3 regions of the Streptomyces sp. LX-29 genome follow, and region 1 is predicted to be linked to each of the others. Evidence: riboswitches for the same ligand, from Rfam matches in the RefSeq annotation. Region 1 holds a riboswitch; each other region holds the start of a gene.
The links. A riboswitch is a leader RNA that binds a small molecule or an ion and turns the genes downstream of it on or off. The one in region 1 is predicted to bind cobalamin.

Region 1 (3,265 bases):
CGGCTGCGGCAGACCGCGCGGTCGCTGGGCGTCGGCTGGCCCGACCTGGTGATCGCCACGGAGGCCCTCTACGCCGCGCGGACGGACGGCGTCGAGGAGGTCGTCCTGGGGCTGTCGCTCCCGGCTCGCACGGGACACACCCGCCACTCCCCCGGCCGCACCGCGCGCGTGCTGCCGCTGCGGCTGTCCGTGACCCCGGCCACCACGCTGGCGCAGCTGGCCCGGGAGGTCGTCCGGCGCGGCTCGGAGGCGCGCCGCCACCAGCTGTGCCACCCCGAGGACATCCGGCGCGCGGTGCGGTGGCCGGACGGTGCCCCGCTGGTCGGCACGGTGGTCCGGGTGCTGCCGTCCGGAGCCGGCCCGTCCTTCGCGGCCGCCTCCGCGCGGGTGCGCAACCTGTCCCGCGGCCCGGTCGAGGACCTGGCCCTGGGGGTCTACGACCACGTCGACGGCGAGCCGCTGCGGATCGAGCTGGACGGCGACGCGGAGCTGCACGGGGAGGAGGCGCTGGAGGCCCGGCTGGCGCGGTTCGCCGCGCTGCTGGAGGCGGTGGCCGCCTGCGATCCGCACGCGCCGCTGGCGGCGCTTCCGATGCTGACGCCCCGTGAGCGACCGTGGGTCCTGCTGGAGTTCAACGACACGGCGCACCTGGTGCCGCCGACGACCGCCATCGGCCCCACGGAGAGCCTGGCCGTCCGTACGCCGGAGGCCGTCGCGCTGGTCGACGGCGCCACGACGCTCACCTACGGCGAACTCCACGCCCGCGCCAACCGACTCGCCCGGCATCTGCGGGGCCAGGGGGTGCGCGCCGGCACCACCGTCGCCGTCGCGCTGCCGCTCTCACCCGTGTGGGTGGTTTCGCTACTCGCCGTCCTCAAAGCGGGCGCCGCGTTCACACCGTTTCCCGCGCGGGGCTGTGCGCATGTGCTGGCGGACGACGGCCGGTGGGAGGAGGTGCGCGCGCTCGGGCTGCCGTCGACCGACCCCCGGTCCGTCGAGCTCTCCGCCTACCCGGCGATCGTGCCGCCGCGCCCGCTCACCCCGCACCATCCGGCGCTGCTGCTGCGCGAGCCGCCCGGGGCTCCGGGCGGCGGAGCGGATTTGATCATTCCGCATGGCGCGCTCGACCAGCGCATACGGCAGTGGCAGCGGGAACGGCCACTCCGCGCGGGAGAACGGGTGGCCCTGGCGGCACCGACGGCACGCCCCCACCGCCCCGCGGACGAGCCGAACTCCGTTGATGGGAAAGCCCGTTGGGGCGCAGCTGCCTCCGACCAAGGACGCGTCGCCACCGGCGGGCCGGCGCTGGACGACCGGCGCGGTCTCGTCGCCCGCACCTGGGGCGCGGGCGGCCCCGCCGGACCGCAAACCTCCGGGCACCTCGAAGAGATCCTTCTCACGCTGAAGGCCCTGCGGGCGGGCGCCTGCCTCGTCCTCGGCGCCCCCGCCGCGGCGCTTCCGGAGGCCGACGGACGCGCCCCGCTGGACGGCCCCTGGGGGCCGCCCTGGAACACCCGGCTGTACATCCTCGACGCCGCCCTCCAGCCGTGCCCGCCGGGCGTGGTGGGGGATGTGTACGTCGCGGGAGACCGGCTCGCCTCGGGTTACGCGCGCCGCGCCGCGCTCACCGCCCTGCGCTTCGTGGCCGATCCCTACGGCCCGCCCGGCGGTCGGATGCACCGCACCGGCGAACGCGCGCGCTGGACCGGCGACGGCGCTGTCCAGCGCGTTCGCACTGCTGAGCGCCTTGTCGGCGACTCCGGGGAGCACTAAGGTCACAGGGCCTTGGTGCACGGGAAACCGGTGAAGAACCGGTGCGGCCCTCGCCACTGTGATCGGGAAAGTCCGGCTCCATCCCCCCGGGGGAAGCCACTGGGACGCCGAGGGAGACCTCGGCGCCTGGGAAGGCGGAGTCCGGACGCCTCACCCGTCAGCCAGGAGACCGGCCAGGGCGCGTTGTCCATCCACGAGGTGCTGGAGAGGTCTCCCGACACATGCACATAGCCGAGGGTTATCTGCCACCAGGGCACGCGGCCGCCTGGGCCGCCGCGTCCGCCCCGTTCGTCATCCACGGCGTGCGCTCCCTGACCCGCGAGGTCAAGGCCCACCCCGAATCCACCCTGCTGCTCGGCGCGTCCGGCGCCTTCACCTTCGTCCTCTCCGCGCTCAAGATCCCATCGGTGACGGGGAGCTGCTCCCACCCCACCGGTACCGGGCTCGGCGCGATCCTGTTCCGACCACCGGTGATGGCGGTGCTCGGCACCATCACCCTGCTCTTCCAGGCGTTGCTGCTGGCCCACGGCGGGCTGACCACGCTCGGCGCCAACGTCTTCTCCATGGCCGTCGTCGGCCCCTGGGCCGGATACGGCGTGTACTGGCTGCTCCGGCGTTTCGAACTGCCGCTGATGGTCTGCGTGTTCTTCGGGGCCTTCATGGCCGACCTGATCACGTACTGCGTCACCACCGTCCAGCTGGCCCTCGCCTTCCCCGACCCGAGCAGTGGATTCGCCGGCGCGCTGGCCAAGTTCGGCGGCATCTTCGCGGTCACCCAGATCCCGCTCGCGGTCAGCGAGGGGCTGCTCACCGTGCTCGTGATGCGGCTTCTGGTGCAGTCCAGCAAGGGCGAGCTCACCCGGCTCGGCGTGCTGCTCCAGAGCGGTGCCGCGGGCCGGGACGGAGCGGCCGGCAAGGGTGACAAGGGCGACAAGGGCGAGACGAAGGAGGCCATGGCCTGATGAGCCGTAACGCCAAGATCAATTCGCTGCTGCTGCTCGTCGTCGCCGCCCTGGCCGTCCTCCCGATCGCCCTCGGCATGGGCGACCACAAGGAGGAGCCGTTCACCGGGGCCGACGCCCAGGCGGAGACCGCGATCACCGAGAACAAGCCGGACTACGAGCCGTGGTTCACCCCGCTGTACGAGCCGCCGTCCGCCGAGATCGAGTCAGCGCTGTTCGCGCTCCAGGCCGCGATCGGCGCCGGCGTCGTGGCGTTCTACTTCGGACTGCGCAAGGGACGCCGGCAGGGCGAGGCCCGCGCGGCCGAGGCCGCCGCCGGGGACTCCCTCACCGAAGCCCGCGCGGAGGCGGTCACCGCCACCGCCGGGGCCTCGCACGGAGCGGCCGCGGGCGCCGGCAAGGCCGAGGCCGAGGCCACCGCGCCCGGCAGCGCCGAGCCCGCGGCCGGCGAGCGGCCCGAAGCCGCGCGCCCCTAGCGGCGCCCGATGCTGCCGATCGACGCGGCGGCGCACAGCAGTCGCTGGCGCCGC
Region 2 (3,265 bases), 5.4 Mb from region 1:
TCCTCCTCGTCGATGCCGAGGCCGTGCGCGTACGGCAGCACGCCGAACGTACGACGCCCGGTCAGCCCGTGCAGCATGTCCAACCCCGGCTCCAGGAGCGTCACATCGCCCCGGAACTTGTTGACCAGATAGCCCGCGACCAGCTCCTGGTCCTCGGGCGCGAGCAGCGCCGTCGTGCCGAAGAACTGCGCGAAGACCCCGCCGCGGTCGATGTCCCCGATCACCACCACCGGGAAACGCGCCGCCCGCGCGATCCCCATGTTCACGATGTCGGTGCGCCGCAGGTTGATCTCGGCCGGGCTGCCGGCTCCCTCGCAGATGACGGCGTCGTGGGTGCGCCGCAGCTCCGCCAGGCACTCCACGACCGGCTCGAAGAGCTCCTTCTGCCGGTTGCCGTGGTAGCCGCGAGCGCTCATCTCGCCCACCGGCCGGCCCATCAGCACGACCTGGCTGGAGCGGTCGCCGCCCGGCTTCAGCAGCACCGGGTTCATCAGCGCGCTCGGCTCGACGCGGGCCGCCTGTGCCTGCATGGCCTGCGCACGGCCGATCTCGGCGCCCTCGCGCGTCACGAACGAGTTGAGGGACATGTTCTGCCCCTTGAAGGGCGCCACGCTGACCCCCTTGCGGGTGAGCCAGCGGCAGATCCCCGCGGTGACCACGCTCTTGCCGGCGTCCGAGGTGGTCCCCGCGACCAGCAGTCCGCCGCCCCCGCTCATCCCTGGCTCCTTCCGGCGGCCGCCGGCCGCACCGTCGCTGCGCTGTCGCCGCCGTCGCCGTGGCGGTTCATGCGGCTCCTCCCCGGGAGCCGGTCGGCCGCCGTCCGGCGCGCGCGCCCCGGAGGGCGGAGCGGGCGGCGGCTCCGGCCAGCCGGCCGGCGATCGAGGCGGTCAGTGCGAGCGCGGCCACCCGGCCGGACAGCCGGGTCGCGCGGGCGATGTCGCGGAACTCCACCGGCCGCCCCTCGGCGTTGAGCACCGGCCGGTGCTCGACCCGGCCGCCGTAGGCCAGTGTGCCCCCCAGCCGCACGCCGAGCGCGCCCGCGAACGACGCCTCGACGGGGCCCGCGTTGGGGCTGGGATGAGCGCCCCCGTCGCGCCGCCAGGCGCGCCGCGCCCCGCGCGGGTCGGGGCCGGCGACCGTGGTGAGGGCCGCCGTGAGCCGTGCGCCGGGCCAGCCGGCGAGGTCGTCGAGGCGGGCGGAGGCCCAGCCGAACCGTCGGTACCGCGGCGACCTGTGGCCCACCATCGCGTCGAGGGTGTTGACCGCGCGGAAGCCGACCAGGCCGGGCACGCCGCCGAGCGCGCCCCACACCAGGGCGCCCACCACCGCGTCGGAGGTGTTCTCGGCGACGGACTCGACGACCGCGCGGGCGATCTGCTGCTCGTCCAGGGCGTGCGGGTCGCGCCCGCACAGGTGCGGCAGCCGCTCCCGGGCCGCGGCGAGGTCCCCGGCGGCGAGCGCCGCCCCGATCGTCTCGGCCTCGCGGCGCAGCGAGGTGCCACCGAGCACCGCCCAGGTGGCGGCGGCGGTGAGCGCCACCTCGGCGCCGGGGGAGCCGGTGGCGTTCCGTACGGTGCGGGTGAGCAGCGCCGCGGCCGCCGCCGCGCCGCCCGCGCACAGCGCGGTGTACGCCGCGCCGTGGGCGCGGTGGTCGCGCCACAGCAGCCGCTCGGCGGCCGCGGCGGCGCGCCCGAAGGCGGCCACCGGGTGACCGCGGCGCGGGTCGCCCGCGGCGAGGTCACCGAGGAAGCCGAGGGCGGCGCCGCACGCGTAGCTGGCGTGGTCGGCACGCATCCGTATGTGTCCTCACTCAGGGTCCGCGCCCTGGCTCGACGTGACCGGCGACCAGAGTCTCCTGGCTCCCGGATCCGCGCTGCCCCCGGCCTTCCAGCCCTGTGACGCCGTGGACCATGACGTCGAGCCGTGACCCCTGTTGAGGGGGAGCGCTCCCCGGTGACAGTGGCGGGACCGCGCCGGATTCTCACCGGACTTCCTCTGCTGTCGCCGTTTGGCCCCGGAAGTCCACCATGCTGCGGGAACGGCCGTCAACTCACTGTTGACCTGCGCGGAGAGGTGCGGATACGCGTGTGCCCCGGGGCGTGTGTCCCGGGGCACAGAGAAGCGCGCGGCGGTTGGGTCAGCCGCTGACGATGAGGTAGATGCCGTAGGCCACGGCCGCCGCGCACAGCGCGTAGCAGGCGTAGCCGCCGGTCCGCGCGAGCGCGGACGCGGCGCTCGAGGCGGCGACCGCCCCGCCGTCGGCGCCCTCCGGCCGCGCCTTGCGCGCCGAGGTGCCGAGGATGCCGAGGGTGAAGACGCCCACCATCGTGACGGTCACCACGAGGGTGACGCCGAAGACCTGGCCGAGGGCAGCCCAGTCGATCTGCATCGCAGTGATTCCTTACCTAGAAGCCGTGAGGGGCCGGGTCAGACCGCGGCCTGGGCCGGAGCCGGGGTCGCGGGCTCGGCCTGGCCGGCCGGCGGCGGGGCGACCGACTGCAGCGCGGCGGTGACGACGCCCACCGGCTCGCCGGCCTCCGCACCCATGTCGTTGACGTTGGTGTGGTCCACCGGCTTGCGGCGGGAGGCCAGCCAGATCGCGGTGCAGGCGGCGACGGCGAGCACGGCGACCGCGGTGACGCCGATGTCACCCTGCTTGGCCAGCAGCGCCGCGGCGGCGCCGACCAGACCGGCGGCCGGCAGCGTCAGGCCCCAGGCGGCGACCATGCGGCCGACGGTCTTCCAGCGGACCACGCCGCCCTTGCGGCCCAGGCCCGCGCCCATGACCGAGCCCGAGCAGACCTGGGTGGTGGAGAGCGCGAAGCCGATGTGGGAGGAGGTCAGGATGGTGACCGCGGCGCCGGTCTGGGCGGCGAAGCCCTGCGGCGGCTGGATGTCGGTGAGGCCCTTGCCCATGGTGCGGATGATCCGCCAGCCGCCCAGGTAGGTGCCGAGGGCGATGGCCAGACCGGCCGAGGCGATGACCCACATCGGCGGGTCGGCGTCCGGCGCCAGCGCGCCACCGGTGATCAGCGCCAGGGTCATCACACCCATGGTCTTCTGCGCGTCGTTGGTGCCGTGCGCGAGGGAGACCAGCGCGGCCGAGGCGATCTGCCCCGCGCGGTAGCCCTTGGCGGTCGCCTCCGGGTCGGCCTTGCGGGCCGCGCGGTAGGTCAGCTTGGTGGCCAGCAGGGTGGCCAGGCCCGCCACGATCGGGGCCGCGATGGCCGGGATCAGGACCTTCATGACGACCTCTTCGCCGTGG
Region 3 (3,265 bases), 220 kb from region 1:
CGCCGGTCGTCAGCCGGAACGCCTCCGTCGCCCACGCCAGGTACGCCGGGCGGTCGGCGGCGCGCAGCGGCAGGGTCTCGCGCAGCGCCGGCTCGTCCACCTGGATCACCGACGTCCCGGCGGCCTCAAGGGCGTCGACCTCGTCGCGCAGGGCGAGGGCGACCTGCCGCGCGGTCTCGGCGCGCGGCTGGTCGTCGCGGACGAAGGACCAGGCGAGCATGGTCACGGGGCCGGTGAGCATGCCCTTGACCGGCCGGTCGGTCAGCGACTGGGCGTATGTCGTCCAGCGCACCGTCATCGGTTCGGGCCGCGAGATGTCACCGGCGAGGATCGGCGGGCGGACGTACCGGGTGCCGTAGGACTGGACCCAGCCGTGCTGAGTGGCGAGGTAGCCGGTGAGCTGCTCGGCGAAGTACTGCACCATGTCGTTGCGTTCGGCCTCGCCGTGCACCAGGACGTCCAGGCCCGCCTTCTCCTGGAAGGAGATCACCTCCCGGATCTCGGCCTCGATGCGCTCCTCGTACGCGGCCGTGTCGATCCGGGCCGCCCGCAGGGCCGCCCGCGCGGTGCGCACCTCGTCCGTCTGCGGGAAGGAGCCGATGGTGGTGGTCGGCAGCAGCGGCAGCCGGAGGTGGGCGCGTTGCGCGGCCGCCCGCTCGGCGTACGGCTGGGACCGGCGGGCGTCGGCCTCCTCGACGGCGCCGGTGCGGGCCCGGACGACGGGGTCCCGGGTGATGGGCGAGCCGGCGCGCGACGCCAGGTCCGCCCGGTTGGCGGCCAGTTCGGCGGAGACGGCGCCCACGCCGTGGGCCAGGCCCTTGGCCAGGGTGACGACCTCGGCGCTCTTCTGCCGGGCGAAGGCGAGCCAGCGCAGGATCTGCGGATCGATGTCCCGTTCCACGGCCGCGTCCAGGGGCACGTGGAGCAGCGAGCAGGAGGCGGCCACGTCGACCCGGTCGGCCAGGCCGAGCAGGGTGCCGAGGGTGGCGAGCGACTTCTCCAGGTCGTTGACCCAGATGTTGCGGCCGTTGACGACGCCGGCGACCAGCCGCTTCCCGGGCAGCCCGCCCACGGCGGCGAGCGCGTCCAGGTTGCCGGCCGCGGCCTCCGTGAAGTCGAGGGCGAGCCCCTCCACGGGGGTCTTGGCCAGCACCGGCAGCGCCTCTCCGAGCCGGTCGAAGTACGAGGCGACCAGCAGCTTCGGCCGGTCGGGGAGCGCCCCGAGGTCGCGGTAGGCGCGTGCGGCGGCGTTCAGCTCGGCCGGCGTGCGGTCCTGGACCAGGGCGGGCTCGTCGAGCTGCGCCCACTCGGCTCCCGCGGCCCGCAGTTCGGCGAGGACCTCGGCGTAGACCGGGAGCAGTCGGTCGAGGAGCGTCAGCGGCTCGAAGTCCGCGGCCACGCCCGGCGCCGGCTTGGCGAGCAGCAGATAGGTCACCGGGCCGACGAGCACGGGCCGGGCGGTGAGGCCCAGGGCGAGCGCCTCCCGGAACTCGGCGACCTGCCGGGAGGCGCCTGCCGCGAACACCGTGTCGGTGCCCAACTCCGGCACCAGATAGTGGTAGTTGGTGTCGAACCACTTGGTCATCTCCAGCGGCGCCACATCCTGGGTGCCGCGGGCCATGGCGAAGTAGCCGTCCAGGTCGTCCGCCGCCACGGCGGCGCGGTGACGGTCGGGGATGGCGCCGACCATGACGCTGGTGTCCAGGACGTGGTCGTAGTACGAGAAGTCGCCGGTCGGAACCTCGTGGATGCCGGCCCCGGCCAGCTCCCGCCAGTGGGAGCGGCGCAGTTCGGCGGCGGTGGCCCGGAGGGCGTCGGCGGTGACGCGACCCTTCCAGTAGCCCTCGACGGCCTTCTTCAGCTCCCGGTTCCGGCCCTGCCGGGGGTAGCCGTACACGGTGGCCCGTGCTGCCACGGCTGCGGGCTTCGCTGTCACGGAAATCTCCTTCGCGAGATGCTTCCCTGAGATCCCGGCGACGGGACGAGGACGCGAAGGGGTGACGGAACCGGACGGCTCGACCCCGCGCGGCGTGGCGCGATCGTCCGCCTGGTGTGTACGCCGACCCGCCCTCGAGGTCACCGGGATGTCCGCGCACGACCGTTCGCACGCGGGCAGTGGCAGGTCTTCGGACTCGCGGGCACGCCTCGTGTCGTACGAGGCTCCTACTGGCCGTCGCTTCCCAGGCCCGGCCGGGCCCAGTGCGTATGACGGCGGTCGTTCCCGCTCACCGCTGCGGGGCAGTCCCGGACTTCCACCGGGTTCCCTCTTACGACGCGTCCCGCCTGGCGGACGGGGCGAACCAGCTGCAGGGCTCAGCGTAGAGGGCGACGCGGGCCGTGGAGAGCCGAGTTCACCATTCGGATGGTGAGTTGGGACACGCGACGACCGGCGCGCGGTCCAGTCGAGCCGCTCCTCCTCGGTGGGGCCGGTGCCTGCGAAGGCAAACCGTGGAACGTCGGTGTGTACAGTCCCCCACCATGACGAAAGACTGGCGGAAGGACCGGATCGGCAGCGCGCTCCGGGGTGAGAACCCCTCGGTGCTGCGGAGGTTGGAAGCGGGATTCGCGGTGATCGGGGACGTCCAGTTCCTCCCCGGATACTCGGTGCTGCTGGTCGACGACCCCACCGTCCACCGACTGTCGGAGCTTCCCCGACGGAAGCGGCTGGCCTTCCTCGCCGACATGGACCGGCTGGGCGAGGCCGTCGAGCGTGCCTGCACGCGGCTGGACCCCGACTTCCGGCGGGTCAACCTGGAGATCCTGGGCAACGCCGACCCGTTCCTGCACGCGCACGTGTGGCCGCGGTTCTCCTGGGAGCCGGCCGAACGCGTCGGCCTGCCGGTGTGGCTCTATCCGCGCGAGAACTGGACCGACGAACGGCATGCGCTCGGCCCCCGGCACCACGCCGTGCGCGAGGCGATCGGCGAGGAGTTGGACCGCCTCGCGCCCTGACCCGATCGCGCCGCCCGCCGTCGGCGGGCGGCGGCGCGTCCTCGGCGTCGCTGCCGCGACACCGGGGGCCGGAGTGCGAGGATTCGATCTTGCGAGGGACAATGTCCGTACCGGAGAGCGTCGAGAGAGCGTAGGGCGGGGGAGACGATGCTGGAGGAACTGATACTGGCCGGCGGCACCACGGTGGTCGGGTCCATGGCCACCGACTCCTGGCTGGCCGCGCGCGGCGGGGTGACGCGACTGTTCCGCCGCCGGGGCGAGGACGGACAGTCCGCCATCGAGGCCCAGTTGGACAACAACGCGGCGCTGGTCG

Region 2: linked by a shared signal. The riboswitch ahead of LRS74_RS26420 (cobalamin biosynthesis protein) and the one ahead of LRS74_RS03680 (energy-coupling factor ABC transporter permease) in region 1 are both predicted to bind cobalamin.
Region 3: linked by a shared signal. The riboswitch ahead of metE (5-methyltetrahydropteroyltriglutamate--homocysteine S-methyltransferase) and the one ahead of LRS74_RS03680 (energy-coupling factor ABC transporter permease) in region 1 are both predicted to bind cobalamin.

Annotation. Positions count from the first base shown of each region.
Region 1 covers NZ_CP089746.1:827,733-830,997, forward strand. The annotation lists gene LRS74_RS03675 (condensation domain-containing protein) at 1-1,773, shown strand, start outside; cobalamin riboswitch at 1,770-1,966, shown strand; gene LRS74_RS03680 (energy-coupling factor ABC transporter permease) at 1,995-2,735, shown strand; gene LRS74_RS03685 (energy-coupling factor ABC transporter substrate-binding protein) at 2,735-3,211, shown strand; gene cbiQ (cobalt ECF transporter T component CbiQ) at 3,221-3,265, shown strand, end outside.
Region 2 covers NZ_CP089746.1:6,268,824-6,272,088, forward strand. The annotation lists gene LRS74_RS26415 (cobyric acid synthase) at 1-716, opposite strand, end outside; gene LRS74_RS26420 (cobalamin biosynthesis protein) at 784-1,794, opposite strand; cobalamin riboswitch at 1,849-1,997, opposite strand; gene LRS74_RS26425 (hypothetical protein) at 2,138-2,389, opposite strand; gene LRS74_RS26430 (inorganic phosphate transporter) at 2,428-3,265, opposite strand, start outside.
Region 3 covers NZ_CP089746.1:603,030-606,294, reverse strand. The annotation lists gene metE (5-methyltetrahydropteroyltriglutamate--homocysteine S-methyltransferase) at 1-1,936, opposite strand, end outside; cobalamin riboswitch at 2,100-2,320, opposite strand; gene LRS74_RS02720 (diadenosine tetraphosphate hydrolase) at 2,479-2,952, shown strand; gene LRS74_RS02715 (hypothetical protein) at 3,100-3,265, shown strand, end outside.